3 regions of the Streptomyces luteosporeus genome follow, and region 2 is predicted to be linked to each of the others. Evidence: predicted binding sites of a transcription regulator. Region 2 holds the regulator's gene; each other region holds the start of a gene.

Region 1 (9,498 bases), on a different contig from region 2:
ACCTGCGGAAATGTCGGGGAGTCGGGGTGGTGACGGGTGGCGCCAAGGGGTGCCATGTGGCGCCACCTGGTGCCATGTGGCGCCAGGTGGTGCCACCGGTGCCGCCCCGGGCCGCCTGCCTCAGGCCGCCGGCTGTCCCAGCAGCATCACCGGTGCGCCCGCGGCGCGGGTGAGGATGATGACGCAGGAGTGGGGGCCGTCGAGCTTGAGCTTCTTGCGGAGCTCCTCGGGTTCGACGGCGGAGCCGCGCTTCTTGATGACGGCGATGCCGATGCCGCGTTCGCGGACGAGGGCCTTGAGTTTCTTGAGGTTGAAGGGCAGGACGTCCGTGATCTCGTACGCCGTGGCGTACGGGGTCGGGTGCAGTTCGTCGCTGGTGACGTAGGCGATGGTGCCGTCGATCAGGCCGGCGTCGTCGGACAGCGCTGCCGCCACGTCCGCGACGAGGTGGGCGCGGATGACGGCGCCGTCCGGTTCGTAGAGGTAGCGGCCCACGGGGCGCACGGCGGGGTCGGGGAGGTCGGCGCCGGTCAGGTGGGTGCCGGCGGGCAGGAGGGTGGCGCGCCGGGTGCCGGGCCCGGTGCCGAACCACAGGACGGCCTCCTTGACGTCACCGCCGTCGGAGATCCACTCGGCCTCGGCGTCGTCCGGGACGGCCTCGTGGGGGATGCCGGGAGCGATCTTCAGGGCGGCGTGCGGGGCGCTGCGGGCGGCGTCGATCGCCCAGGACAGGGGCGGGGAGTATGCCTCCGGGTCGAAGATGCGGCCGCGGCCGCCGCGGCGGGCGGGGTCGACGAAGACGGCGTCGTAGCCGGAGGTGTCGACGTCGGTGACGTCGGCGCAGCGGACCTCGATGAGGTCGGCGAGGCCGAGGGCCTCGGCGTTGGCGCGGGCGACCGCGGCCGTGAGCGGGTCGCGGTCGACGGCCAGGACGGCGATGCCGGCGCGGGCGAGGGCGATGGCGTCCCCGCCGTTGCCGCAGCACAGGTCGGCGAGGCGGCGTACGCCGAGGGCGGCGAAGCGACGGGCGCGGTGGGCGGCGACGGAGGCGCGGGTGGCCTGTTCGACGCCGTTGGGGGTGAAGAACATGCGGTGCGCGTCGGCCGCGCCGAACTTCGCGACCGCGCGCTGCCGCAGACGGGCCTGCCCGAGGGCGGCGGAGACCAGCTCGGCGCGGTGCTCGCGGCGCAGCCGGGTGGCGGTGGCGAGCTCCCGGGCCGGGTCGTAGTCCCGCAGGTCGTCCAGCAGGCGGCGGCCCTCGTCGGTGAGGAGGGCGGCGAAGACGTCGGCCTCGGGGCTGGTCCCGGGGGCGGTCTCGGCGTTCGGTGCGGGCACGTGCTCCAACGTACCCCGGCGCCATGCGCTGGTCGCGCGCGTGATCGCGGCTGCGGGGACGGCAGAGGACGGCAGGGGCCCGCTGCCCGGGGACTCCCCACTCGCAGTGATCGAACCCGTGGACAAGAATCGTCAGCGTGAGCCCCTTCTTTTCCGGCCGCCGACGTGCCGCCGCCGCTGCTGCCGCTGGTTCTGCCGTTCTGATGCTGATAGCCGGGTGTTCCTCGGCGGGGTCGGGGAGCGCGGCGCGTCCGTCGGGTTCCCCCTCGGCCTCCTCGACTCCCTCGGCTGTCACCGGGACGCCGCACCCGGGGAAGGGCGAGTCGGCGCCCGACGCCGCCGCGTACCGGCGCTGGGGGCTGGAGCGGCCGCTGTCCGCCCCGCCGGCGCCGCCCGCGAAGAAGATCACGGACGGGATGAGGGAGGGGGACGCTCCGAAGATCGTGCAGCGCATCCCCACCCAGGACAAGGTCGTCTTCCTGACCTTCGACGACGGGGCCGAGAAGGATCCGCAGTTCGTGAAGATGGCCAAGGACCTGAAGCTGCCGTTCACGATGTTCCTGACGGACAGCGTCGCCCGCACGGGTCAGGGCTACGGCTACTTCGAGCAGCTGCGCGACGCTCCGGGCGGGGACGTGCGCAACGGCGTGGACAACCACACGATCGACCACCCGAACCTGCGCACCCTGTCGGCGGAGGCGCAGAAGAAGGAGATCTGCACGCAGCAGGAGACGCTGCAGAAACGATTCGGCGAGCGGCCTGCGCTGTTCCGGCCGCCGTACGGCAACTACAACGACGCCACGCTCGCGGCGGCGAGGGCGTGCGGGGTGCGGGCGGTCGTCCTGTGGGAGGCCACGATGCAGATCAACGACATGCGCTACGCGGCGGCGGACGGGCTGCGGCCGGGCGACATCGTGCTGGCGCACTTCCGCGGGCCGCAGGAGCTGAAGGGGACGACGATGACGCAGATGGTCACGAACATGCTGCGCAGCATCGAGCGCCAGGGCTACACGGTGGGCCGCCTGGAGGACTACGTCTGAGGCCGCGCCCGGCGCGCACGGGAGTTGCCCGCCGCCGGGCCGGACGGCTCGCGGTGGCCTTGCCCAGGAGTACACCCACCGCCCGGTGGGTAGGGTGCGGCTCGCCGCAGGCGAATTGGCACTCCGCTTGACCGAGTGCTAACCGCGTCATAGTCTCGGCTCCGTTGGCACTCTCCACCGGCGAGTGCCAAACGCAGCGACGGGCAGGTCCGGCACCCGCGACGACGGATCGACCTGGTCGCCACCTCAGACAGTTAACCCCGTGAGATCTCCGAAGGGGGAGGTCGGATCGTGACGACCGCCAGCTCCAAGGTTGCCATCAAGCCGCTCGAGGACCGCATCGTGGTCCAGCCGCTCGACGCCGAGCAGACCACGGCCTCCGGCCTGGTCATTCCGGACACCGCCAAGGAGAAGCCCCAGGAGGGCGCCGTCCTGGCCGTGGGCCCGGGCCGCTTCGAGAACGGCGAGCGCCTCCCGCTCGACGTGAAGGTCGGCGACGTCGTTCTGTACAGCAAGTACGGCGGCACCGAGGTGAAGTACAACGGCGACGAGTACCTCGTCCTCTCGGCTCGCGACGTGCTCGCGATCATCGAGAAGTAATTCACCAGCAACACGTCTGCGCCCCTGGCTCCCGCGCCCATTCAGCCGGGCGCCCGGGGCGCAGTTCGTTGAGAGATCGCGAGGATACGTAACCCATGGCCAAGACCCTGAAGTTCGACGAGGACGCCCGTCGCGCGCTCGAGCGCGGCGTCAACAAGCTCGCCGACACCGTGAAGGTGACGATCGGCCCCAAGGGCCGCAACGTCGTCATCGACAAGAAGTTCGGCGCCCCGACCATCACCAACGACGGCGTCACCATCGCCCGTGAGGTCGAGCTCGAGGACGCCTACGAGAACCTGGGCGCCCAGCTGGTCAAGGAGGTGGCGACCAAGACCAACGACATCGCGGGTGACGGCACCACCACCGCCACCGTGCTGGCCCAGGCGCTGGTCCGCGAGGGCCTGCGCAACGTCGCCGCCGGCGCCTCCCCGGCCTCCCTGAAGAAGGGCATCGACGCCGCGGTCAAGGCCGTCTCGGACGACCTGCTGGCCACCGCGCGCCCGATCGACGAGAAGTCCGACATCGCCGCCGTCGCCGCGCTGTCCGCCCAGGACAAGCAGGTCGGCGAGCTCATCGCCGAGGCGATGGACAAGGTCGGCAAGGACGGTGTCATCACCGTCGAGGAGTCCAACACCTTCGGTCTGGAGCTCGACTTCACCGAGGGCATGGCGTTCGACAAGGGTTACCTGTCGCCCTACATGGTCACCGACCAGGAGCGCATGGAGGCCGTCCTCGAGGACCCGTACATCCTCATCCACCAGGGCAAGATCTCCTCCATCCAGGACCTGCTCCCGCTGCTGGAGAAGATCATCCAGGGTGGTGGCTCCAAGCCGCTGCTGATCATCGCCGAGGACGTCGAGGGCGAGGCCCTGTCCACGCTGGTCGTCAACAAGATCCGCGGCACGTTCAACGCCGTCGCGGTCAAGGCCCCCGGCTTCGGCGACCGCCGCAAGGCGATGCTGGGCGACATGGCCACCCTCACCGGTGCCACGGTCATCGCCGAGGAGGTCGGCCTCAAGCTCGACCAGGCCGGTCTGGACGTGCTCGGCACGGCCCGCCGCGTGACCGTCACCAAGGACGACACCACCATCGTCGACGGCGGCGGCAACAGCGCGGACGTCGCCGGTCGCGTGGCCCAGATCAAGGCCGAGATCGAGACCACCGACTCCGACTGGGACCGCGAGAAGCTGCAGGAGCGCCTGGCCAAGCTGGCCGGCGGCGTCTGCGTCATCCGCGTGGGCGCGGCCACCGAGGTCGAGCTCAAGGAGAAGAAGCACCGTCTGGAGGACGCCATCTCCGCGACCCGCGCCGCGGTCGAGGAGGGCATCGTCTCCGGTGGTGGCTCCGCCCTGGTCCACGCCGCCAAGGTGCTGGAGGGCGGCCTGGGCAAGGAGGGCGACGAGGCCACCGGTGTCGCCGTCGTCCGCCGCGCCGTCGTCGAGCCGCTGCGCTGGATCGCCGAGAACGCCGGCCTCGAGGGCTACGTCATCACCTCGAAGGTGGCCGAGCTGGAGAAGGGCCACGGCTTCAACGCCGCGACCGGCGAGTACGGCGACCTGGTGAAGGCCGGCGTCATCGACCCGGTCAAGGTCACCCGCTCCGCCCTGGAGAACGCCGCCTCCATCGCCTCCCTGCTGCTGACGACCGAGACCCTGGTCGTCGAGAAGAAGGAAGAGGAGAAGGCGGAGGCCGGCCACGGCCACGGCCACGCCCACTGATCCCTGCGGATCGGATCCGCTCGCGCCGGGGCCCGGCCTCCCTTCGGGGAGGCCGGGCCCCGGCCGCGTTCGCCGGCCTCCGGCTTCCCGGCTCCCGGCGTCTCAGCCCTCGGCCGGCACCTGGCGCTGGAGGTTCACCCCGCCCAGCTGCCGCAGCAGGCCCAGCAGGTCGTAGGTCCACCAGCCCTCGGCGATCCTGCCGTCCTCCAGCCGGAAGACGGTGGTGCCGGCCATCCGCACCTCCTGGCCGGTGGGCTGCAGGCCCATGAAGTCGCCCTGGTGGCTGCCGTGCCAGGTCCAGCGGACGGCGACCCGGTCGCCCTCGGCGAGCTCGTCGTGCAGGTCGAAGCGGAAGTCGAAGGCGTCGCGCCAGTCGGTGACGTTCCGCTTCATCGCCTCGTGGCCGACGATCGGCTCGGCCCTGCCGATGTCATGGTCGCGGTAGCCGTCGGCGAAGAGATCGTCGACGAGCGCGAGGTCGCCGCCGACCGCCACCTCCTCGAAGAACCGCCGCACGGTCGACTTGCCCAGCTGTTCGTCGCGGACGACGTCGAGGTCGGTGAAGGACGGCAGGCCCTCGCAGAGGGAGACGATCTCCTGGAAGACCCGGTCGGTCTCCTGGAGGTTCGAGTTCTCCATCGCCTTCTCGAACGAGGGGAACTCGATGATCTCGATGTAGTGGTCACTGTCGGAGTGGTCCCGGCCGACGACGGAGTGGGTGGCGGTGCGCTTTCCCTCGGTGAGCGCGATCCAGTCGTCCATCAGCCGGTTCATCTTGTCGAAGTGACGGGTCCTGCAGTCGACTACTTGCACGAAAGTCATGGCACGCCTCCCCGGTCCCGGGTGATATGTCCAGGTTAGTCCTGGCGGATCACCCGGGAGGAGCAGCGCAGCGGGGCCGGGCTCAGTTCGGCCCGTAGCGGCGGCCCGTCGTGGCGCTGGCGCGCGAGACCGCCCGGCGCGGGGCCAGCTTCAGCAGCCCGGTCAGCGCCTTGTACCGCGGGTCGGGGATGGACAGCGCCTTGCCGCGCGCCAGGTCCTTCAGCGCCGCGTCCACCAGCTTGTCGGCGTCCAGCCAGAGCCAGCCGGGGACGTTCTCCGTGCCCATGCCGGCCCGCTGGTGGAACTCCGTCCGTACGAACCCGGGGCACAGCGCCATCAGCCGCACCCCGCTGCCGGCCAGGTCGCGCGCGGCGCCCTGGGTGAACTGCACGACCCACGCCTTGCTCGCCCCGTACGTGCCGCGCGGCACGAACGCCGCCACCGAGGCCACGTTGATCACGCCACCGCGCCGGCGCTCGCGCATGCTCGCCGTGGCGGCCGAGGTCAGGCGCAGCACCGCCTCGCAGTGCACCTTGAGCATCGTCAGCTCGTCGGCCATGGGCACTTCGAGGTAGCGGCCCTTGTTGCCGAAGCCGGCGTTGTTGACCAGCAGGTCCACCGGGTTCTTGCGGTCGGACAGCCGTGCCTCGACCGCCTCGATGCCCTCGTCCTGCGACAGGTCGGCGCGGAGCACCTCCACCTCGACGCGGTGGCGGTCGTGCAGCTCGGTCGCCTGCTCGCCCAGCCGCTTCTCGTCGCGGGCCACGATGACCAGGTTGTGTCCGTCGGCCGCCAGCCGGCGCGCGAAGGCCGCGCCGATGCCGGCGGTGGCTCCCGTGATCAGTGCAGTCGTCATACAGGAACGTTAGTGCTCGCGCCGCCCTCCCGGCTGCCCGCCCGGGGGCGCCGTCGCCCCTCCGGGCGCCTCACGGCTTCCTCCTGACGACCCGTGCGTCACATTCGCGCCATTGTTTCCCTTGTTTCCGCCGGTGCGGGTGCCGGTGCCGGAGCCGGTGCGGATGCCGGGCCGTACGCCAGCGCCTTCTCGCGCAGGTGCGGTGGCAGCGCCTCGCCGGCCGCCAGCAGGCCGGGCAGCAGGGCCCGCTCCGTGGTCAGGGCGCGGAAGGCGTACGCGATCGTCACCTGGTGGCCGGGGCGGTGCTCGACGGTGACGGGGTCGCCCGCCCGTACGGCGCCGGGCACCAGGACGCGCAGGTACGCCCCCGGCGCGGCCTGCTGGGTGAAGCGGCGCACCCAGCCCGCCTCGTTCAGCCAGTCGGCGAACTTCCGGCAGGGGATGCGCGGGGCGGTGACCTCCAGCAGCAGATCCGTACCTATGCGCCAACGCTCGCCGATGCGCGCCCCGTTGACGTCCAGCCCCCGGGTCGTCAGATTCTCCCCGAACGAGCCCGCCGGCAGCGGGCGGCCGAGCTCGCGCTCCCAGCCGTCCAGGTCCTCGCGGGCGAAGGCGTACACCGCCTGGTGGTCGCCGCCGTGGTAGCGCAGGTCGGCGATCGCGTCCCCGGCGAGGCCGCTGCCGCCGACGCCCCGCGGGCCGGGCGCGGTGACGGCGACGGGCCCGTCGACGGGCCGCTTGTCGATGCCGCTGGGCAGGCCGGGGGTGAAGGCGCCCTCGTGGCCGGGGCGGTCGTGCGTGCCGTTCCGGCCGACGTTCACGGAGATCACGTACATGGCCGAAGCCTATGGGGTATCGCTCAAAGCGTCGAACGGATATTTCCCTCCTGATCCAAGGTGGCCTTATGCTCGAAGAATGATCGAGGCTCGTCACCTGAGGGTGCTGCGCGCGGTGGCCACCACCGGTTCCTTCTCCGCCGCGGCCCGTGAGCTCGGCTGCACCCAGCCCGCCGTCAGCCAGCAGATGAAGGCCCTGGAGCAGTCGGCCGGCACTCCGCTGCTGATCCGCACCGGCCGGGAGATGCGCCTGACCGAGGCCGGCGAGGCCCTGGTGCGCCACGCCTCCGGCATCCTTGCCGGGCTGACCGCGGCCGAGGAGGAGATCGCGGCGATCGCGGGGCTGCGGGCCGGCCGGGTGCGCCTGGTGTCCTTCCCCAGCGGCAGCTCCACGCTCGTGCCCACCGCGCTCGCGGAGATGCGCGCCGCCCATCCGGGCACCCGTGTCTCCCTGGTCGAGGCCGAGCCGCCGCGCTCGGTGCAGATGCTCCGGGAGGGCGATTGCGAGATCGCGCTGGCCTTCCGCTACCCCCAGGTGCCCGGAGCCGATCCGGCGGCCGGTGCCGAGTGGGACGACCTCGTCGTACGGCCCCTGCTCAGCGACCGCCTCATCGGCGTGGTGCCCGAGGGACACCGCCTGGCGGGCGCGGAGCGCATCGGGATGCAGGAGCTGGAGCGCGAGCCGTGGATCGCCGGCTGCCCGCGGTGCCGGCGGCACCTGGTGGAGGTGTGCGAGGAGTCGGGCTTCACGCCGCGCATCGACTTCGCGACGGACGACTACCCGGCCGTCTTCGGGCTGGTGGGCGCCGGACTGGGCGTGGCGGTCATGCCGGAGCTGGCCCTGGAGTCGGTCCGGCCCAAGGGCATTCGTACGGTGCCGGTCGAGCCCGTCGTGCACCGCGAGATCGTCGCCCTGACGCTGCCGGACCTCGCGCGGGTGCCGGCGGTCGGGGCCATGCTCGACCGTCTGGTGGCCGCGGCGGGGCGCTGAGTCGCGCGCCGAGGTGGGGCGCCGGGCCGTACGCCCGGCCGTACGCCGGGCCGGAGCGCGCTGAGCCGCGCGCCGCGACGGGCGGGTGAGGGGCGCTCGGAGGGGGCGCTCAGGCGGTCATCGCGCCCGCGCCCGCGCCGCTCGCGTTGATGGGGCGGTGCCGTGCGCGCCCCATGAGCTCCTCGCGCTCGTCCTCCGTCAGGCCGCCCCACACGCCGTAGGGCTCCCTGACCGCCAGCGCGTGCGCCGCGCACTCGGCGCGTACCGGGCAGCGCATGCAGACCTCCTTGGCGGAGTTCTCCCGGGCGCTGCGGGCTGCTCCCCGCTCGCCCTCGGGATGGAAGAAGAGCGAGCTGTCCACTCCGCGGCAGGCGGCCAGGAGCTGCCAGTCCCACAGGTCGGCGTTGGGGCCGGGGAGGCGGGAGAAATCTGCCATGGCTTGTCCCCTCGAAGCGATCGTCGAATCCGCCGAAGCGATCCGCAGCGAACCGTGCAGGTACCTGCCTCTCCATCTGCCGTGTGAGCAGATGAAAATATGACTCATTGCGAATCTAGCCACAGACACTGGCAAATGGGAAGAAAAACAGGTCCGACCGGGCAAATGGGGCATAGCTTGGCCCGCGAGCAGGGCGCCCCCCGTGCGCCCTGCTCCGTGTCCGCGCCCTCACGTAGAGTGCCGAACACGGCCGACCAAGCCCGTAACTCTTTCGGGTGACCGTCGTTGAGAGGGCGGAGGCGGTTGACGCATGAAGCAGCCGGGCGGGTGGCAGGGCCCGGCGCCGTCGACCGCACAAGGTGACGACCAATACCAGCCTCTGGAGGCTCAAGGTGACGCGCATCAGCTGCGGAGGGCGGCCATGACATCCGTCCTCGTCTGCGACGACTCCCCGCTTGCCCGTGAAGCGCTCCGCCGCGCGGTGGCGACCGTGCCCGGCGTCGAGCGCGTGACGACGGCGGCCAACGGCGAGGAAGTCCTCCGCCGCTGGGGCGCCGATCGCTCGGACCTCATTCTCATGGACGTACGCATGCCCGGGCTCGGCGGAGTGGAGACCGTGCGCCGGCTGCTGTCCGCCGACCCCGGCGCCCGGATCATCATGCTCACGGTCGCCGAGGACCTCGACGGCGTCGCGCTCGCGGTCGCCGCCGGCGCCCGCGGCTACCTGCACAAGGACGCCTCGCGCGCCGAGCTGCGGGCCACCGTGACCCAGGCGCTCGCCGACCCCACCTGGCGGCTGGCCCCGCGCCGGCTGCGCTCCGCCGAGATGGGCGCCGCGCCCACCCTCACCGCGCGCGAGATCCA
Region 2 (9,498 bases):
GGGTCGGTGGTGGCCAGGAGGTTGCCGCGCTCGTCGTAGGCGTGCCGCCAGGTGGCGCCGCCCGGCTCGGTGACCTGCAGCGGGCGGCACAGGTCGGCGTCGTACGTGGCGTGGGCCGCCGTGCCGTCGGGCAGCGTCACGCGGCTGAGGTTGCCGGCGTCGTCGTAGGTGTAGCGGGTGGTGCGGCCCAGCGGGTCGGTCACGGCGAGGCGGCGGTCGCCCCTTGGGTCCCATGCGGTGCGGGTGGTGTTGCCGAGCTGGTCGGTCTCCTCGACGACCTGCCCGTCGGTGTTGTGGCGGTAGGTGCGCAGGTGGCCGAGGGAGTCGGCCTCGGTGGTCGTGCGCGTGGTGTCGTCGTAGGCGAAGGTGCCGGAGAGGAAGCCGTCGCTTCCCTCGGTGCGTATGACGCGACCGCGGGCGTCGTAGGTGTAGCTGTACGAGGTGCCGTTGCGGTCGGTCCAGGAGGTTATTCGGCCTTCGGTGTCGTAGGTGAAGTGCAGCGGTTTGCCGCTGGAGTTGGTGACCTCGGTCAGGTTGCCCGACGCGTCGTAGCCGTAGCGCATCAGCAGCGTGCCGCGGCCGGGGGCGTGCGGGTGCTCGTACGGCGACGGTGCTTCGTCCAGCAGACGCAGTGCCGTGATACGTGGTCCTTCGGTGTCGACGGCCACGTAGGCCCCGCCGGAGTGCCGCAGTGCGGTGGGGACGCCGAGTTCGGTGCGCTCGATGTCGATGCGCGTGCCGTTGCGGTCGTGAAGGCTTTCGAGCGGGAGCTGGACGGCACCGGGGGTGTCGGTGGGGGCGGGTGCTCCGAAGGTGCGGACGACTCCCTCGTAGGGATCGGTGACGGTCAGTGTCCCGTCCGGTCGGCCGTCCCACTGCAGCGGCCATCGCGGGCCCTTCACGGGCAGGACCGGCTCCCCCGGCCGGGGCACCGGGTAGACCAGGCGCATGCCGTCCGCGGCGGCGTACACGACGCCCTCGGCGTCCAGTTGGACGCGCTCGTCGAACGTCGAGGCCCACGTCGGTCCGAACCAGCCGCCGGAGCGGTAGGACGACAGGTGGGTGCGCTCGACGGTCAGGGGCAGGGCGCCCGGCAGCCGCAGGTCCGTCTGCGGCAACAGCATCGTGCCGGTGGCGACGTCGATCGGATCCTTGGCGCAGGGGATCTCGGCGGTGGGGCGGGCGGCGGGCGGCAGCTCGACCAGGCCGGGGCGGACGCCCTTGAGGAGGTTGCGGTACCCGCCGGCCAGCTCGGCGTTGCGGGCCAGCACGCCGGCCCCGTGGAACGCGCCTCCGAAGGCACCGCCGTAGATCATGCCGTCCGTCGCCGCGGCATTGATCTCGTCCAGGCTGAAACCGTGCTGCAGACCGGCGGCGATCTTCGCGGGCTGGGCGACCGCCAGGTCGACGGTGACGGCCTCCACCCCGCTGAAGGCGGCCAGGACGAGCGTGGTGGCGACGACCTCGGCGACGGTGGCGGAGATGGCGATGCCCACCGTCGCACCCAGTTCGATGACCGCCGTGGCGCCCGCCGCCGAGGCGGCGGTGCTGAGCCCGAACGTCAGGAAACCCAGGCCGACGCCCGCGAGGATGACGCCGGCCTCGATGCCGATCTTCTTCCAGAGCTTGTCGACGGCGTCGTCGATGGCACGGGCGAGCTCTTCCAGGGCATCGGCCATGCCGTGTGCGGAGGCGGCGACGTCGTCGAGCCAGCCCTTGCCGCCCGAGCCCGAGCCACCACCCGTGTAGCGGCCCCAGAAGACGCGGAACGCCTCGATGCCCTCGCCCTGGTTGTTGCGGATGAGTGCCTGGGCGGTGTTGTTGGTCGCTCCGCGGACGCCCTCGACGGCTCCTGCGAACTCCTTCCAGGCGGCCGCCGCCTTGCGCAGCTTTCCCGGGTCCCCGTCGGGCCAGTGGAGGCCGAGCTTCTCCAGGACCGCCCTGGCCTCCTCGGCGGCGCTCACCGGCCGCCCTTCGTCCCGGCGTCGCCCGGCTTCGCCTTGGTGAACATCCCGGCGACGAGCGCGTCGTTGTCGACATGTCCGTCGGCCATGTCGACCAGGGCCTCGTGGATGCTGACCAGGCCCAGCACCAGGGTGCCGGTCGCCTTCTCGATGTCCTTCTGCCGGCGGGGGTATTCCGTGGCGAACTGCTGGACCGCCTCGTCCTTGCCCCAGGGCTCGCCGAGGTCGTCGAGCGTGCCGATCAGCTTGGTGAGCGCCTCGCTGAGCTTCCGGCCCTGTTCGTGGAAGACGGGCGCCGCGGCCTTGATGTCGGCGGTCTTGATGTCCAGGACCTTGCCGTTGCCGGCGTCGCTCACGGCCGTGCCTCCCCCGCCGAGCGCGCCCGGCTCTCCCAGAGTGGTCAAGAACCACCCAGCTTAGAGATTGGTTCGGACAACATCGATCACGGCCCGTCAGACCGATCACGGCCCGTCAGGTGACCAGGCCCGCCTCCTTGGCCAGGAGGACCGTCGAGAGGCGGTTGTTGGTGCCGAGCTTGCGGTAGATCTTCTCCAGGTGGCGTTTGACCGTGTGGGGGGACAGGGAGAGGCGGCGGGCGATGGCGGCGGCCGTGAGGTCCTCGGCCAGCAGCCCGAGGACGGTCAGTTCGCGGGGGGTCAGGCCGTGGTCGGGGACCGGGAGGGGGGTCTTCGCGCGCAGGCGGCGGAGTTCCCGGGTGTGGCGGTCGGCCGTGACGAGGAGGGGGTGGACGCGGGTGACGAAGGCGAGGTCGTGGTCGGTGAAGTCGCCGTCGCGGGCGACCACGATCGCGCGCACGGGGGCGGTCTCGGTGGCCATGGGGATGCCCAGTTGCTGGGTGGTGCCGTAGTCGCGGCGGGCCTCGGAGTACCACGGGGAGTGGCGCCAGCCGTCGCACAGGTCACCGACGACCACCGGGCGTCTCTCGCCCGCCGCGAGGTACTGGATGAGGGGGTGCTGCTGCAGGATGCGGCGCTGGACCATGTCCTCGACGTGGCGGCCCATGGCCTCGGGGGCCCAGCCCTCGGCGCGGGCGGCGCCGGTGGCGGGGTCGATGCCGGAGAACGTCACCGTGCCACAGCCGAGCGATTCCCGCAGGTGATCGGCGATCAGGTGGCCCAGCCGGTCGGGCTCGGGGTGTTCCAGTACGGCGGCGACGAGGTCGAGCATGTGCTCGTAGTCGCGGGCGTGCAGTCGTGGCATGGCCGGTGTCTTCTCCCTCGGCCCCCGCGCACTGCATGCTACGGGGGCCCGAGAGGTCACCTCAAACCGGCTTGGTCAGGGCCGGGGAAGGACGACCGGGGCCGTGCCGGCGCCGGATCCCCCGTTTCCCCCGTGGACGGTGCCGGCACAAGCCCTTGCCGGGAAAGACGATGCCATGGGCCGGTGGGCACGGCCATGGGAAGAACGTCCCATGGCGATGCCCACGCTCAGGCCCAGCGCCCCGTGCGGCCCAGCAGCAGGGCCGCCGCCGCGGTGCCGGCCGTGGAGGTGCGCAGGACGCTCGGGCCGAGGCGGTACGGGTGGGCGCCCGCGGCGGCGAAGGCGTCGAGCTCCTCAGGCGAGACGCCGCCCTCGGGCCCGACGACCAGGACGATGTCGCCGGTCTGCGGCAGGTCGGCGGTGGCCAGCGCCGTGCTGCCCTCCTCGTGCAGGACGGCCGCGAACGCGGCCCCGGCCAGCAGCTCGGCCACCTGGCGCGTCGTCATCAGGTCGGCGACGTCGGGGAAGCGCAGGCGGCGGGACTGCTTGCCGGCCTCGCGGGCGGTGGCCCGCCACTTGCCGAGCGACTTCAGGCCGCGCTCGCCCTTCCACTGGGTGACGCAGCGGGAGGCCGCCCAGGGGACGACCGCGTCGACGCCGGTCTCGGTCATGGTCTCCACGGCGAGTTCGCCCCGGTCGCCCTTGGGGAGGGCCTGGACGACCGTGATGCGCGGCTGCGGCTCCGGTTCGGAGCGTACGGAGGTGACGGCGACGTCGAGGTGGTCCTTGCCCTCGACGGCGGCCACGGTGCCGTGCACGCCGTTGCCCTGACCGTCCGTCAGGACGATCTCCTCGCCCACGCGCAGCCGGCGCACCGAGACCGCGTGGCGGCCCTCGGGGCCGTCCAGCGGGAAGACGGTGCCGGGGAAGACGCCCGTCAGGGCGTCCTCCTCGACCAGGAAGACCGGCGCTGTCATGACCTACTCGCTCTCTCGTGTTGCTCTCAGTTCCGCGGCCAGCACGGCGACCAGCTCCGCCGCCGGCAGGGTGCGCGCCAGGCGGTGACCCTGGCCGGCCCACAGGTTCAGGGCCCCGGCGTCGCCGGCGGCGGCCGCCGCCCTGCGCAGGGGGGAGGTCAGGTGGTGGACCTGCGGGTACGCGGCGGGAGCGGCCGGGCCGTGCTCCCGAAGGAAACGGTTCACCAGACCCCGGGCGGGACGGCCCGAGAACGCCCGGGTCAACTCGGTGCCGGGGAACGCCGGATCCGTCAGCGCGCTCTTGTGCACCGGGTGCGCCCCCGACTCGGGGCACGGCAGGAACGCCGTACCGAGCTGCGCGGCGCACGCCCCCGCGGCCAGGACGGCGGCAATCTGGCCGCCGCGCATCAGGCCACCGGCGGCGATGACGGGCAGCGGCACGCTCTCCCGGACCTCGGCGAGCAGGGCGAGCAGCCCGGTGCCGGCACCGGGGCGGTCCGCGCGCACGTCGTCGTGGTGGGTGCCCTGATGACCGCCGGCCTCGACGCCCTGGACGCACACCGCGTCCGCGCCGGCGCGGTGTGCGGCACGCGCCTCGGCGGCCGAGGTGACGGTGACGACGGTCGCCGTACCGACCGCGGCGAGGGCGTCCACCGCCGTACGGGAGGGGCACCCGAAAGTGAACGAGACGACGGCGACGGGATCGTCGAGGAGGGCGGCGAACTTGGCGTCGTACCCGTCGTCGGTCGCCTGGTGCGCATCGCCGAGCGCCACGCCGTACGCGGCGGCCTCGGGTGCGATGCGGCGCGCGTACGCGGCCACGGCGCCGGGATCGGCGGCGGGCGGCTGCGGCAGGAAGAGGTTCACCCCGAAGGGGCGGGAGGTCAGGGCGCGCACCTGCCGGATCTCCTCGCGGAGGGCGCCCGGGCTCTTGTAGCCGGCGGCGAGAAAGCCGAGGCCACCGGCGTCGCAGACGGCCGCGGCGAGGGCGGGGGTGGAGGCCCCGCCCGCCATGGGGGCCTGCACGATCGGATGCGCGAGCTGCTCGAACAGTGCGGTCACTCCGGTCGACGAGGGCATGACCTCATCGTGTCACAGCCCGACGTACTGGAGGGGCCGCCCACAGGGCGGCCCCTCGCAGCGCATCAGCTACGGGCTACCGCCCGTTGAACGCGTCCTTCAAGCGCGAGAACAGCCCCTGCTGCCCCGGCTTGCTGTGCCCACCCGGGGGACAACCCCCGGACCCCCGGCCGTGCGCCTACCGCCCGTTGAACGCGTCCTTCAGACGCGAGAACAGCCCCTGCTGCCCCGGCTTGAACTCGCCCGTCGGGCGCTCCTCGCCGCGGATCTTGGCCAGCTGGCGCAGGAGGTCCTCCTGCTGCGGGTCGAGCTTGGTCGGGGTGGTGACCTCGACGTGGACGATCAGGTCGCCCCGGCCGCCGCCGCGCAGGTGGGTGACACCACGGCCGTGCAGCGGGATCGACTGGCCGGACTGGGTGCCCGGGCGGATGTCGATCTCCTCGACGCCGTCGAGCGTCTCCAGCGGCACCTTCGTGCCCAGTGCGGCCGCCGTCATGGGGATGGTGACCGTGCAGTGCAGGTCGTCGCCGCGGCGCTGGAAGACCGGGTGGCGGGTCTCGTGGATCTCCACGTACAGGTCGCCGGCCGGGCCGCCGCCGGGGCCGACCTCGCCCTCGCCGGCGAGCTGGATGCGGGTGCCGTTGTCGACACCGGCCGGGATCTTCACGGTCAGCGTGCGGCGCGAGCGGACGCGGCCGTCGCCGGCGCACTCCGGGCACGGGGTGGGCACGACCGTGCCGAAGCCCTGGCACTGCGGGCAGGGGCGGGAGGTCATGACCTGGCCCAGGAAGGACCGGGTGACCTGCGAGACCTCGCCGCGGCCGCGGCACATGTCACAGGTCTGGGCGGAGGTGCCGGGGGCCGCGCCCTCGCCGCTGCAGGTGGTGCAGACGACGGCGGTGTCGACCTGGATCTCCTTGGTGGTGCCGAAGGCGGCCTCGGTGAGGCTGACCTCCAGGCGGATCATGGCGTCCTGGCCGCGGCGGGTGCGCGAGCGCGGTCCGCGCTGCGAGGCCTGGCCGAAGAAGGCGTCCATGATGTCGGAGAAGTTGCCGAAGCCCGCGCCGAAGCCGGCGCCGGCGCCGGCGCCGCCCGAGGAGGAGAGCGGGTCGCCGCCGAGGTCGTAGACCTGCTTCTTCTGCGGGTCGGAGAGCACCTCGTAGGCGGCGTTGATCTCCTTGAACCGCTCCTGCGTCTTGGGATCCGGATTGACGTCCGGGTGCAGCTCGCGCGCGAGACGGCGGAAGGCCTTCTTGATCTCGTCCTGCGAGGCGTCGCGCCGTACGCCCAGGACCGCGTAGTAGTCCGTGGCCACTTACGACTCCGCCAGGATCTGTCCGACGTAACGTGCCACTGCGCGTACCGCTCCCATCGTTCCGGGGTAGTCCATGCGGGTCGGTCCGACCACGCCGAGTTTGGCGACGGCCTCGTCGCCCGAACCGTAGCCGACGGCGACCACCGATGTGGAGTTCAGCCCTTCGTGGGCATTCTCATGACCGATGCGCACGGTCATCTCCGTGTCCTTGGTCTCACCGAGCAGCTTGAGCAGTACGACCTGCTCCTCCAACGCCTCCAGCACGGGCCGGATCGTCAGCGGGAAATCATGACCGAAACGAGTGAGATTGGCGGTACCGCCGATCATCAGCCGCTCCTCGGTCTCCTCGACCAGTGTCTCCAGCAGGGTCGCGAGGACCGTCGAAACGGTTCCTCGGTCCTCCTGGTCGAAGGAATCGGGCAGGTCCTGCACGAGCGGCGGCACGTCCTTGAAGCGCCGCCCGACGACCCGGCTGTTGAGCCGGGCCCGCAGGTCCGCCAGCGCGGTCTCGCCGACGGGCGCGGGGCAGTCGATCATGCGCTGCTCGACCCGGCCGGTGTTGGTGATCAGCACCAGCATGATGCGGGCCGGGGCCAGCGCGAGCAGCTCCACGTGCCGCACGGTCGAACGGCTCAGCGAGGGGTACTGCACCACGGCGACCTGCCGGGTCAGCTGTGCCAGCAGCCGCACCGTGCGCGCCACCACGTCGTCCAGGTCGACGGCACCGTCCAGGAAGTTCTGGATGGCGCGGCGCTCGGGCGTCGACAGGGGCTTGACCTCGGCCAGCCTGTCGACGAAGAGGCGGTAGCCCTTGTCGGTGGGGATGCGGCCGGCGCTGGTGTGCGGCTGGGCGATGAAGCCCTCGTCCTCCAGCGCGGCCATGTCGTTGCGCACGGTGGCCGGGGAGACCCCCAGCTTGTGCCGCTCGGTCAGTGCCTTGGAGCCGACCGGCTCCTCGGTGCCCACGTAGTCCTGGACGATGGCGCGCAACACCTCGAGCCTGCGTTCGCTCAGCATCGCGCGCACCTCCAGGGTCAGTGGTCCTACCGTCGTACGGGGATCCGCCGGGCCCTTCCGCCCTTGGCACTCAATGGTCACGAGTGCCAGATCCCGTAGGCAAGTGTACGGCCGGGCCCCACGACCGGGGCAAGGGCCGTCCGCGCCCCTTGCCTCCGGACGGGCAACGCTATCGGTCAGCCGCTAGCGTCGCCGTATGGAAACTCACGGGAACGCGGGCGCGGTGGGGGGCGGGGCCGGAGCGCGCTGGGAGCGCCTCGCGCCGGGTGTCGTACGCCGCAGGCTGCCGGGCTGGGACGCGACCGCCGGCGCGGTCGCCGGCAGCGACGGGGTGCTCGTCGTGGACACCGGTTCCTCGCTGCACGAGGGCGTGGAGATCCGGCACGAACTGCAGGAGATCTTCGGCGGCCTGCCCGTGACGCACATCGCACTGACCCACCCGCACTTCGACCACGTCCTGGGCACGGCGGCCTTCTCCGGCGTCCAGGTGTACGCGGCCGTGGGCGCCGGAGAACTCCTCGGCCGCGAACGCAAGGAACTGCGGCACGACGCGGTGCTGCACGGCATGCAGCCGGACCTCGCGGCCGAGGCCGTGGAACTGCTCGTGCTCCCCGGCCACGGCGTCTCCGGACAGGTGGCCCTCGACCTCGGCGGCGGACGCCGGGCGCTGCTGGTCAACATCGGGCCCGGCCACACCGCCCACGACCTGGCGGTGCTGGTGCCCGGGGGCACGGACGCCCCCGACGTGGTCTTCTGCGGCGACCTCGTCGAGGAGTCCGGCGAACCGCAGGCGGGCGCCGACGCCCTCCCCCACGCCTGGCCCGCGGCCCTGGACCGGCTGCTGGCCCTGGGCGGCGAGGACGCGGTGTACGTGCCGGGGCACGGGGCCGTGGTGGACGCGGGCTTCGTACGGCGGCAACGGGACGAGTTGCGGGACCGCTTCTCCGCCGCCTGATCCCCGCTGCCCGATCTGCGCTTCGTGATCCACAATTGCGGCCATGCGCAGCAGAGAGTACGGACCGGCCGACCTGACCCCGCCGTGGAAGCGGAAGGTGCCCGTACCGGAGGTGCCGGCCGAGACGGACCTGGTGGTCGAGGAGGTCACCACCGGGTTCTGCGGGGCGGTGGTGCGGTGCGAGACGACAGCGCAGGGGCCCGTGGTCACGCTGGAGGACCGCTTCGGCAAGTGCCGGGCCTTTCCCATGGAACCGCGCGGCTTCCTGCTGGAGGGGCGCGTCGTCACGCTCGTACGCCCCGCTGCCGCGGCCCCGGCCGCGCCCGCCCGCACCGCATCCGGCTCCCTCGCCGTCCCCGGCGCCCGGGCGCGCGTCGCACGCGCCGGGCGCATCTACGTCGAGGGCCGGCACGACGCGGAACTCGTCGAACGGGTCTGGGGCGACGACCTGCGCATCGAGGGCGTGGTCGTGGAGTACCTGGAGGGCATCGACGACCTGCCCGACGTCGTCCGCTCCTTCGGCCCCGGGCCCGACGCGCGCCTGGGCGTGCTGGTGGACCACCTGGTGCCGGGCACGAAGGAATCACGGATCGCGGCGTCGGTCGCGGACGAGAACGTCCTGATCGTCGGCCATCCGTACATCGACGTGTGGGAGGCGGTGAAGCCGGCGTCGGTGGGGATCGCCGGATGGCCGCGGGTGCCGCGCGGGGAGGACTGGAAGACGGGCGTGTGCCGGGCGCTGGGGTGGGCGGAGAACACGGGGGCTGCGTGGCAGCGGATCCTGGGGTCGGTGCGGTCGTACAAGGACCTGGAGCCGGCACTGCTCGGGCGGGTGGAGGAGCTGATCGACTTCGTGACGGTGGGCGGGTAGCCGCCTGCGGCGGGCCGATCCCCAGCCCCGCCCTTTCACCGTTTCCCGGGGCTCCGCCCCGGACCCCGGTCCTCAAACGCCGGACGGGCTGAATGGCC
Region 3 (9,498 bases), on a different contig from region 2:
CCGCGCCCTCGCCCACGACCCCGTCACCGTCAATCGGCTGCGGCGCCTGCGCGAGGAGCGGCGCGAGCGCCGTGAGCGCCGCGAGGGGCGCTGAGGCGGATCGGGCGCGGCGGCCGCCGCCGCACCGGTAGGGTCGGCCGCATGGGCAGCCAACCGCTTCCGGAACCCGTGACCGACGCCGGCCGCGAGGGCCTGGCCGCGCTGCTCGCGCGGCCCGAACACGCCGTCGTCGCCCTCGACTTCGACGGCACCCTCGCCGAGATCGTCACCGACCCCGAGCGGGCCCGCGCCCACCCCGGCGCCGTGCCCGCCCTCGCCCGCCTCGCCCCGCACCTCGCCTCCGTCGCCGTCGTCACCGGCCGCCCCGCCGGGGCCGCGGTGCGCCACGGCGGCTTCGCCGGCGTGCCCGGCCTGGAGCGCCTGGTGGTGCTCGGCCACTACGGCGCCGAGCGCTGGGACGCCGTCACCGGCACCGTACGCGCCCCGGCACCGCACCCGGGCGTGGCGTCGGTACGGGCCGAGCTGCCCGGCGTGCTCGACGCGTCGGGCACGTGGCAGGGCACCTGGACCGAGGACAAGGGGCGGGCCATCGCCGTGCACACCCGGCGCGCCACCGACCCGCAGGCCGCCTTCGAGGCGCTGCGCGCGCCGCTCGCGGCGCTCGCCGAGCGCCACGGGCTGATCGTCGAGCCGGGGCGGTTCGTGCTCGAACTGCGCCCGCCCGGCGTTGACAAGGGTGTCGCCCTCGCCGGCTACCTCCGCGAGACCGGTGCCCGTGCGGTGCTGTACGCCGGCGACGACCTCGGCGACGTGGCCGCCTTCGCGGCGGTGGAGGAGCTGCGCGGCGAGGGGGTGGCGGGGACGCTCGTGTGCAGTGGCAGCGCGGAGGTGACGGTGCTCGCGGAGCGGGCGGATCTTGTCGTGGACGGGCCGTCGGGTGTGGTGGAGCTGCTGACGGCGCTGGCCGACAAGCTCGGCTGAGCGGGCTGCGGGGGGGCGAAGCCCCCCGCAAACACCTACCGCCGCAGTGCTGCCAGTTGGTCGGTGAACCAGCGGGCCGGGGGGAGGGCGGTCGCCGCGGAGGAGAGGCGTTTGGTGCGCTCCGCGCGCTCGGCCGGGTCCATCAGCAGGGCCATGTGCAGGGCGCGTGCCGTCGCCTCCACGTCGTACGGGTTCACCACGAGCGCGTCGTCGCCCAGTTCCGCCGCGGCGCCGGCCTCGCGGGAGAGCACGAGGGCGCAGCCGCGGTCGGAGACGAGGGGGACCTCCTTCGCGACGAGGTTCATGCCGTCGCGGATGGGGTTGACCAGGGCGACGTCGGCGATGCGGTAGGCGGCGAGGGAGCGCGCGAAGTCGTCCTTGACCTGCAGGGAGACCGGTTGCCAGGAGTCCGTGCCGAAGGTTGCGTTGATCTCCTGGGCGACGCGCTGGACCTCGTCCGTGTAGTCGCGGTAGACCTTCAGGTCCTGCCGGGAGGGGTAGGCGAAGGCGAGGTGGACGACGCGGCCGCGCCACTGGGGGTGGTCCTCCAGCAGGCGCCGGTAGGCGTGCAGGCCGCGCACGATGTTCTTGGACAGCTCCGTGCGGTCGACGCGCAGGACGATGCTGCGGTCGGGGCCGATCTGCTCGCGCAGCCGGCCGATCCACTCCTCGACGTCCGGCCGGTGCGCGCGGGCGCGCAGGAACTCGGCGTCGGCGCCGAGCCCGTGCACGCCGAGCCGGGTGGTGCGGCCCTCGAAGCGGACGGCCGCGGCGGTGCCGTCCTCCTCGGGCAGGATCTCCGCTCCGGGCAGCACGCTCGCGCAGCAGGCGGCGAAGGACTCGGCCCAGCGGCGGGTGAGGAAGGCCGCCCGGTCGCCGCCGAGCATGCCGCGCAGCACCTGTTCGGCGATGTCGTCGGGCAGCAGGCGGTAGTAGTCGGGCGGGGCCCACGGAGTGTGGGAGAAGTGGCCGATGCGCAGGTCGGGGCGGCGGGCGCGGAGCAGCCCGGGCACGAGGGTGAGGTGGTAGTCCTGGACGAGGACGCCGGCGCCCTCGGCGGCCTCCTCGGCGACGGCGTCGGCGAAGGCGGTGTTGTACGCCTCGTACTGGGCCCACTGCTCGCGGAAGCCGCTGTCGAAGGAGGGTTCGAGCGGGGTCTGCCAGAGCATGTGGTGCAGGAACCACAGGACGGAGTTGGCCACGCCGTTGTAGGCGGCGGCGAAGGTGGCGGAGGGGATGTCGAGCATCCGCACCGGCTGGTCGCCGGTGTCGGCGGCGTCCAGCCGCCGCCCGGCGCGCCGGGCGGCGAGCCGGTCGCCCTCGCCGAGGGCCGCGCAGACCCACACCGCCCCGGCGTCCGGGCCGATCGCGCTGAGCCCCGAGACCAGCCCGCCGCCGCCGCGGCCCGCATGCAGCGTGCCGTCCTCGCCGAGCCGGTAGGAGACCGGGCCGCGGTTGGAGGCGACCACGATGGGCGCCGTGCCGGGGGCGGTGTGGGTGTGCTCAACGACCATGTCGCCAGCCTTGCCCCGGGGGGAACCGCTCAAACGTACGCTTACGCGGCATGCCGGCGGGCGTACTCCGGGATTTCGGCCATCGGGGGGCGTTCCTCCGTGTCGACCGGGTAGGTCCGCGGGACGAAACCTTCCGCCGTTCGCTCGAACTGGGTCAGCGCGGGCCGGACGAGGTGGCCGCGGGCCAGCCGCAGCTGCGCCGTGCGGTAGATGGTCGCCGCCATCCGGCCGAGCGCGCGGCCGTCCTGGTGGCGGTGCTTGCGCTCGCCGACGTCGACCTGGGCGAGGGCGTCCAGGCCCACGGTGTGCAGCGCGTCGACGAGCAGGCCGAGCTCCACGCCGTACCCGACGGGGAAGGGCAGCCGCTCCAGCAGCGAGCGGCGGGCCGCGTACTCGCCGCCCAGCGGCTGGACGAAGCCGGCCAGCTGCGGCCAGTGCAGGTTCAGCAGCGGGCGGGCGACCAGCTCGGTGACCCGGCCGCCCTGGCCGGGGGCCTCGCCGAGGGGACGGTCGTACATCCCCTTGACGAACTGCACCTCCGGGTCGGTCAGCAGCGGGCCGACGATGCCGGAGACGAACGTGGCCGAGAAGTCCCGCAGGTCGGCGTCGACGAAGCACACCACGTCGCCGGTGGTGACCAGCAGCGAGCGCCACAGGACCTCGCCCTTGCCGGGCAGCGCCGGGATGCGCGGCAGCACCTCGTCGCGGTGCACCACGCGCGCCCCGGCGGCCGCCGCCTCCGCCGCCGTACGGTCGGTGGAGCCGGAATCCAGCACCACCAGCTCGTCCACCAGCGGGACGGCGTCCGTCATCAGCTCGCGGCGGATCGTCGCCGCTATGGCGCCGACCGTGGCCTCCTCGTTCAGCGCCGGCAGTACGACGCTGACCGTGGTGCCCGAGCCGCGTTTGGCAGCGAGAAGCCGGTCGAGCGGACGATCGGCTGCGGACCAGGACCGCTGGGCCAGCCAGCGCTCCACCTCATCCAGCACGTGTAGGACTCCCTGCTGTGCATCGTCTCGATGGTCGCCGATGCGCCCGTGCGACGCATCTCGCGGTTCGGACGGCCCTCTGCTGCGGCCACCCCTTCCGTTACAGTCTGAACAACGCGGACGGCCGTCCTATGTCGGGGTCGTTCCGCGCACAAACGCCTGGGTCCGCCCAGCGCCATACCGCTCATCCAGAGGGGCAGAGGGACACGGCCCGATGAAGCCCCGGCAACCCTCCAGCCGGTCTTTCGTCCGCAACGGACGCGAGGCTCCCGGCGGGGAAGGTGCCAATTCCGTCTCGTGGCGAGGTGCGCCGCGAGGAAGATGAGGAGAAAGGGCCTCGCCTCCATGGCCGTCGAAGCCGTTGAAAGCCGTACCACTGCATCTTCTTCCGGGTCCGCTTTCGGGTCCGCCTTCGGACCCGCCGTCGCGCTCTCCTGCCGCGAATGCGGCGAGCGCTCCCCCCTCGGCCCCGTCTTCGCCTGCGCCTCCTGCTTCGGACCGCTGGAAGTGGCCTACGAGCTGCCCACCGGCGACCCCGAGGAGCTGCGCCGGCGCATCGAGGCCGGCCCCGCCAGCATCTGGCGGTACGCGCCCCTGCTGCCCGTCGCCGCGGACGTCGCCGAACGGCCCAACCTCAACCCCGGCCTCACCAAGCTCGTCAAGGCCGACAACCTCGCCCGCGAACTCGGCGTGACCGGCGGCCTGTACGTCAAGGACGACTCCGGCAACCCCACGCACTCCTTCAAGGACCGCGTCGTCGCCGTCGCCGTCGAGGCGGCGCGCACCTTCGGCTTCACCACCCTGTCCTGCTCCTCCACCGGCAACCTCGCCGGCGCCGTCGGCGCGGCCGCGGCCCGCGCGGGCCTGCGCTCGTGCGTGTTCATCCCGCACGACCTGGAGGCCGGCAAGGTCGTCATGGCCGCGGTCTACGGCGGCGACCTCGTCGGCATCGAGGGCACGTACGACGACGTCAACCGCTTCTGCTCCGAGCTCATCGGCGACCCGCTCGGCGAGGGCTGGGGCTTCGTCAACGTCAACCTCCGCCCGTACTACGCGGAGGGCTCCAAGACCCTCGCGTACGAGATCTGCGAGCAGCTCGGCTGGCGGCTGCCGGACCAGATCGTCGTACCGGTCGCCTCCGGCTCCCAGCTGACGAAGATCGACAAGGGGCTCCGGGAGCTGGTCGCCCTCGGGCTCGTCGAGGACCGGCCGTACAAGATCTTCGGCGCCCAGGCCGAGGGCTGCGCCCCGGTCTCGGCCGCCTTCAAGGCGGGCCACGAGGTGGTGCGGCCGGTACGGCCGGACACCATCGCCAAGTCCCTGGCGATCGGCAACCCGGCCGACGGGATCTACGTGCTCGACATCGCCCGGCGCACCGGCGGCGGCGTGGAGGACGTCGACGACGCGGCGGTCGTCGACGCGATCCGGCTGCTCGCCCGGACGGAGGGCATCTTCGCCGAGACCGCGGGCGGGGTCACGGTGGGCGTGACGCGCAAGCTGCTCGCGAGCGGCGCGCTGGACCCGGAGCTGACCACGGTCGTGCTCAACACGGGGGACGGGCTCAAGACGCTCGACGCGGTCGCGGCGGGGCCGACGGCCACGATCCGCCCGACGCTCGACGCCTTCCGCGCGGCGGGCCTGCAGGGCCGGTAGTTCCCGCAGGGGCCCTTCGCCCGAACGGGCGTCCCCCTTCTCTCACACCTCACACCTCACACCTCACACCTCACCCGACGCACAGAAGGCCGAGGCATACCCATGAGCGTCACCGTCCGCATCCCCACCATCCTGCGCACCTACACCGCCGGGCAGGCGGAGGTCGCCGCCGAGGGCGCCACCCTCGGCGAGGTGATCGCCTCCCTGGAGGCGAACCACCCCGGCATCGCCGCCCGGGTGCTCGACGACGCCGGCAAGCTGCGGCGCTTCGTGAACGTCTACGTGAACGACGACGACGTCCGCTTCGAGGACGGCCTGGGCACGGCCACGCCCGACGGGGCCGGCGTCTCGATCGTCCCGGCCGTCGCGGGCGGCTGAGCCGGCCCCGCGCGAGCACGCTCGGCGAGCAGTCGGAATCGCCCCGTCCGCAAAACGGACGAGGCGATTCCGCCTGTTGAAGCGCGCTACAGTTGGGGCGTTCCCCCTCTGGCGTCACTGCCGAGTGCGTACGAGAACCCGTCAAGTTGTGCCCATTGCGAGGATGCGATTTGCCGGGTTGGTGGCGTTTTGCCCGGCCCGACTTGCCCGGGAAGCTGTGGAAATCGGTACGAATAACCGATCGGCCGCCGCCGGATTTCTCGTCCGAGTGACCTGTTGCAGACGGCATCCGTGCAGATACATTCAGCCGCGGTCGACGCGTTCCGGCGCACACCCCCACCCTGTCTGGGGGTGAGGTCTGACCCGGGTCCGCGAAGTGCGGTCCTGTGCAAGGGCCAGTAATAGGGGAGTTAGGCATGGCTCAGGGCACCGTCAAGTGGTTCAACGCGGAGAAGGGGTACGGCTTCATCGCGGTCGACGGTGGTGCGGATGTATTCGTCCACTACAGCGCGATCCAGATGGACGGTTACCGCACCCTCGAGGAGGGGCAGCGGGTCGAGTTCGAGATCTCGCAGGGCCAGAAGGGGCCGCAGGCGGACATGGTCAAGGTGACCGCCTGATCGGTGCGCATCGACCACCGGCGCACTCAAGCTCACTGAAGCTCGCCGAGGGGCCCGCGTCTGACCGACGCGGGCCCCTCGCGTGTTTGCGGGCACCCTTGGGCACCACGTGTGACCGGAGGCCCGGCGGGGCAGGCTGCACCGGTAGGGCGGCCTTGCACTCTCAGGGTGCGAGTGCTAATCATTGGGCTTAGCACTCTCCAGGTGAGAGTGACAGATTTGGACCGTCGGTGAGGTCGCGGGCCAAGCGGGGCAAGGAACCGCGGGGCAAGCAGGCCGTCCGTCGCGGGCGCCAGCGCGGTCCGGAGCAATCCACCCCGTCCTGGGAGGACCACTTCACATGGCCAAGATCATCGCGTTCGACGAGGAGGCACGGCGCGGTCTCGAGCGCGGGATGAACCAGCTCGCCGACGCCGTCAAGGTCACCCTCGGCCCCAAGGGCCGGAACGTCGTCCTCGAGAAGAAGTGGGGCGCCCCCACGATCACCAACGATGGTGTGTCCATCGCCAAGGAGATCGAGCTCGAGGACCCGTACGAGAAGATCGGCGCCGAGCTGGTCAAGGAGGTCGCGAAGAAGACGGACGACGTCGCCGGTGACGGCACGACGACCGCGACCGTCCTCGCCCAGGCGCTGGTCCGCGAGGGTCTGCGCAACGTGGCCGCCGGTGCCAACCCGATGGCCCTCAAGCGCGGTATCGAGAAGGCCGTCGAGGCCGTCTCCGCCGCCCTGCTCGAGCAGGCCAAGGACGTGGAGACCAAGGAGCAGATCGCCTCCACCGCCTCCATCTCCGCCGCCGACACCCAGATCGGCGAGCTCATCGCCGAGGCGATGGACAAGGTCGGCAAGGAAGGCGTCATCACCGTCGAGGAGTCCAACACCTTCGGCCTGGAGCTCGAGCTCACCGAGGGCATGCGCTTCGACAAGGGCTACATCTCGGCGTACTTCGCGACCGACATGGAGCGCATGGAGGCCGCCCTCGAGGACCCCTACATCCTCATCGCCAACTCCAAGATCTCCTCGGTCAAGGACCTGCTCCCGCTGCTGGAGAAGGTCATGCAGTCGGGCAAGCCGCTGCTGATCATCGCCGAGGACGTCGAGGGCGAGGCGCTGTCGACCCTGGTCGTCAACAAGATCCGCGGCACCTTCAAGTCCGTCGCCGTCAAGGCCCCGGGCTTCGGCGACCGCCGCAAGGCCATGCTCGGCGACATCGCCATCCTCACCGGTGGCACGGTCATCTCCGAGGAGGTCGGCCTCAAGCTGGAGAACGCCGGTCTCGACCTGCTCGGCCGCGCCCGCAAGGTCGTCATCACCAAGGACGAGACGACCATCGTCGACGGTGCCGGTGACAGCGACCAGGTCCAGGGCCGCGTCAACCAGATCCGCGCCGAGATCGAGAACAGCGACTCCGACTACGACCGCGAGAAGCTGCAGGAGCGCCTGGCGAAGCTGGCCGGCGGCGTGGCCGTCATCAAGGCCGGTGCCGCCACCGAGGTGGAGCTCAAGGAGCGCAAGCACCGCATCGAGGACGCCGTCCGCAACGCCAAGGCCGCCGTCGAGGAGGGCATCGTCGCCGGTGGTGGCGTGGCCCTGCTGCAGGCGTCCGCCGTCTTCGAGAAGCTGGAGCTCGAGGGCGACGAGGCCACCGGTGCCGCCGCCGTCAAGGCCGCCCTGGAGGCCCCGCTCAAGCAGATCGCCGTCAACGGTGGTCTCGAGGGCGGCGTCGTCGTGGAGAAGGTGCGCAACCTGGCCATCGGCCACGGTCTGAACGCCGCCACGGGCGAGTACGTCGACATGATCGCCGAGGGCATCATCGACCCGGCGAAGGTCACCCGCTCCGCCCTGCAGAACGCCGCGTCCATCGCCGCGCTGTTCCTGACCACCGAGGCCGTCATCGCCGACAAGCCGGAGAAGGCCGCCGCGGCCGCTCCGGGCGGCATGCCGGGCGGTGACATGGACTTCTGATCGACCGCACCGGTTGATCGACCGTCCTGATCGCCGGGGCGGCACCCCTCTCCCAGGGGGTGCCGCCCCGGCGGCGTTTTCGCCCGCCGCGGCCCGCCCGGGCCCGTACCGTGTGGAGGCACACGGAACGTGAGCGAGGGGGCGGGGCGTGCACAACGACATATCCGGCGGCGTCTTCTTCAACACCGTCGTCCAGGGCCAGAACGTCACCCTCCAGCTGCCCCGTGAACTGCCGCCCCACCTCACCGGCATGCCCGATCCGTCGCCGGCCTTCACCGGCCGCGGCGCCGACCTCGCCTTCCTCAAGGACGTCCTGCGCCCGCGCCCGCCCGGCGACGGCGCGCCCCGCGTGTGCTCCGTGGCCGGACTGCCCGGCGTCGGCAAGACCGAACTCGTCCGGCAGGCCGCCTGGTACGCCTGGCGCGAGCAGGACTGGTTCCCCGGCGGCGTCCTGTTCATTGACCTCTTCGGCTACGACGCGGAGCGCCGGCTCACCCCCGAACGTGCCCTCGGCTCCCTGCTGCGTGCCCTCGGCGTCACCGACGAACACCTCCCGGCCGACCTGCAGGACCGCGCCCGCCTGTACCGCTCGGTGCTCGCCGCCTACGCCGACCAGGGACGCCGGCTCCTCGTCGTCCTCGACAACGCCGGCAGCAGCGACCAGGCCCGGCCGCTGCTCTCCGGCGACCCGCGCATCCCCGTCCTCGTCACCTCCCGCCACACCCTGACCGGCCTCGGCGCCCGGCTGTACGACCTGTCCGTCCTGGACGAGACCGCAGCCGTGGACCTGCTGGCCGGCGCCGTGCGCCAGGCCCGCGGCGAGGACGACACCCGCGTCGCCGACGACCCCGGCGCCGCCGCCCGCCTCGCCCGGCTGTGCGGCCACCTGCCCCTCGCCCTGCGGATCGTTGCCGCCCTGCTCGCCGAACTGCCCAGCCGCCCACTGGCCTCCATGGCCGGCGCCCTGGAGGACGGCCGCAGCAGACTCGAGCGCCTGACCAGCGAGGACGCCACCGTCCGGGCGGCCTTCGCGCTCTCCTACGCGCACCTGCGCCCCGACCAGGCCCGCCTCTTCCGGCTGCTGTCCCTCAACCCCGGCCCCGACCTGTCCACCGAGGCCGCCGCGCGCCTCGCCGACACCGACCCCCACGCCGCCGAGGAGCTGCTGCGCGCCCTCGCCCGCGGCCACCTGCTGGAGGCGGGCGCGACGTACGGGCGCTGGCGCATGCACGACCTGATGCGGCTGTACGCCGCCGAACTGGGCGAGGCCCACGGCACCGAGGACGCCGCGGCCCGGGCCCTCGAACGGCTCCTGCAGCACTACGTCACCACCGCCCGGGCCGCCGCCGGCCACCTGGCCCACGACAGCGAGCCGCACCCCCTCTTCCCCACCCGCAACC

Evidence for each region. Region 2 encodes HrcA, which represses chaperone genes, less so after heat shock. Its sites were predicted from a motif close to TTNGCACTCNGNNNNNCNGAGTGCNAA; they were not measured.
Region 1: the regulator HrcA is predicted to act here: its motif matches at 2,491-2,517, upstream of groES (co-chaperone GroES).
Region 3: the regulator HrcA is predicted to act here: its motif matches at 6,326-6,352, upstream of groL (chaperonin GroEL).

The regions. Positions count from the first base shown of each region.
Region 1 is NZ_BAAASL010000008.1:162,402-171,899, reverse strand. It holds gene ABD361_RS12550 (class I SAM-dependent methyltransferase) at 121-1,335, opposite strand; gene ABD361_RS12545 (polysaccharide deacetylase family protein) at 1,752-2,375, shown strand; gene groES (co-chaperone GroES) at 2,667-2,975, shown strand; gene groL (chaperonin GroEL) at 3,071-4,693, shown strand; gene ABD361_RS12530 (ester cyclase) at 4,796-5,515, opposite strand; gene ABD361_RS12525 (SDR family NAD(P)-dependent oxidoreductase) at 5,598-6,371, opposite strand; gene ABD361_RS12520 (MOSC domain-containing protein) at 6,470-7,207, opposite strand; gene ABD361_RS12515 (LysR family transcriptional regulator) at 7,287-8,198, shown strand; gene ABD361_RS12510 (WhiB family transcriptional regulator) at 8,308-8,634, opposite strand; gene ABD361_RS12505 (response regulator transcription factor) at 9,056-9,498, shown strand, end outside.
Region 2 is NZ_BAAASL010000007.1:326,321-335,818, forward strand. It holds gene ABD361_RS11770 (DUF6531 domain-containing protein) at 1-1,964, opposite strand, end outside; gene ABD361_RS11775 (hypothetical protein) at 1,961-2,359, opposite strand; gene ABD361_RS11780 (helix-turn-helix transcriptional regulator) at 2,436-3,185, opposite strand; gene ABD361_RS11785 (16S rRNA (uracil(1498)-N(3))-methyltransferase) at 3,413-4,162, opposite strand; gene ABD361_RS11790 (nitronate monooxygenase) at 4,166-5,242, opposite strand; gene dnaJ (molecular chaperone DnaJ) at 5,421-6,557, opposite strand; gene hrcA (heat-inducible transcriptional repressor HrcA) at 6,558-7,574, opposite strand; gene ABD361_RS11805 (MBL fold metallo-hydrolase) at 7,771-8,529, shown strand; gene ABD361_RS11810 (DUF3097 domain-containing protein) at 8,573-9,400, shown strand.
Region 3 is NZ_BAAASL010000001.1:155,914-165,411, forward strand. It holds gene ABD361_RS00760 (DUF3263 domain-containing protein) at 1-94, shown strand, start outside; gene otsB (trehalose-phosphatase) at 142-981, shown strand; gene ABD361_RS00770 (alpha,alpha-trehalose-phosphate synthase (UDP-forming)) at 1,017-2,495, opposite strand; gene ABD361_RS00775 (glucosyl-3-phosphoglycerate synthase) at 2,537-3,484, opposite strand; SAM riboswitch class I at 3,666-3,812, shown strand; gene thrC (threonine synthase) at 3,830-5,137, shown strand; gene ABD361_RS00785 (ubiquitin-like small modifier protein 1) at 5,240-5,515, shown strand; gene ABD361_RS00790 (cold-shock protein) at 5,932-6,135, shown strand; gene groL (chaperonin GroEL) at 6,476-8,098, shown strand; gene ABD361_RS00800 (ATP-binding protein) at 8,247-9,498, shown strand, end outside.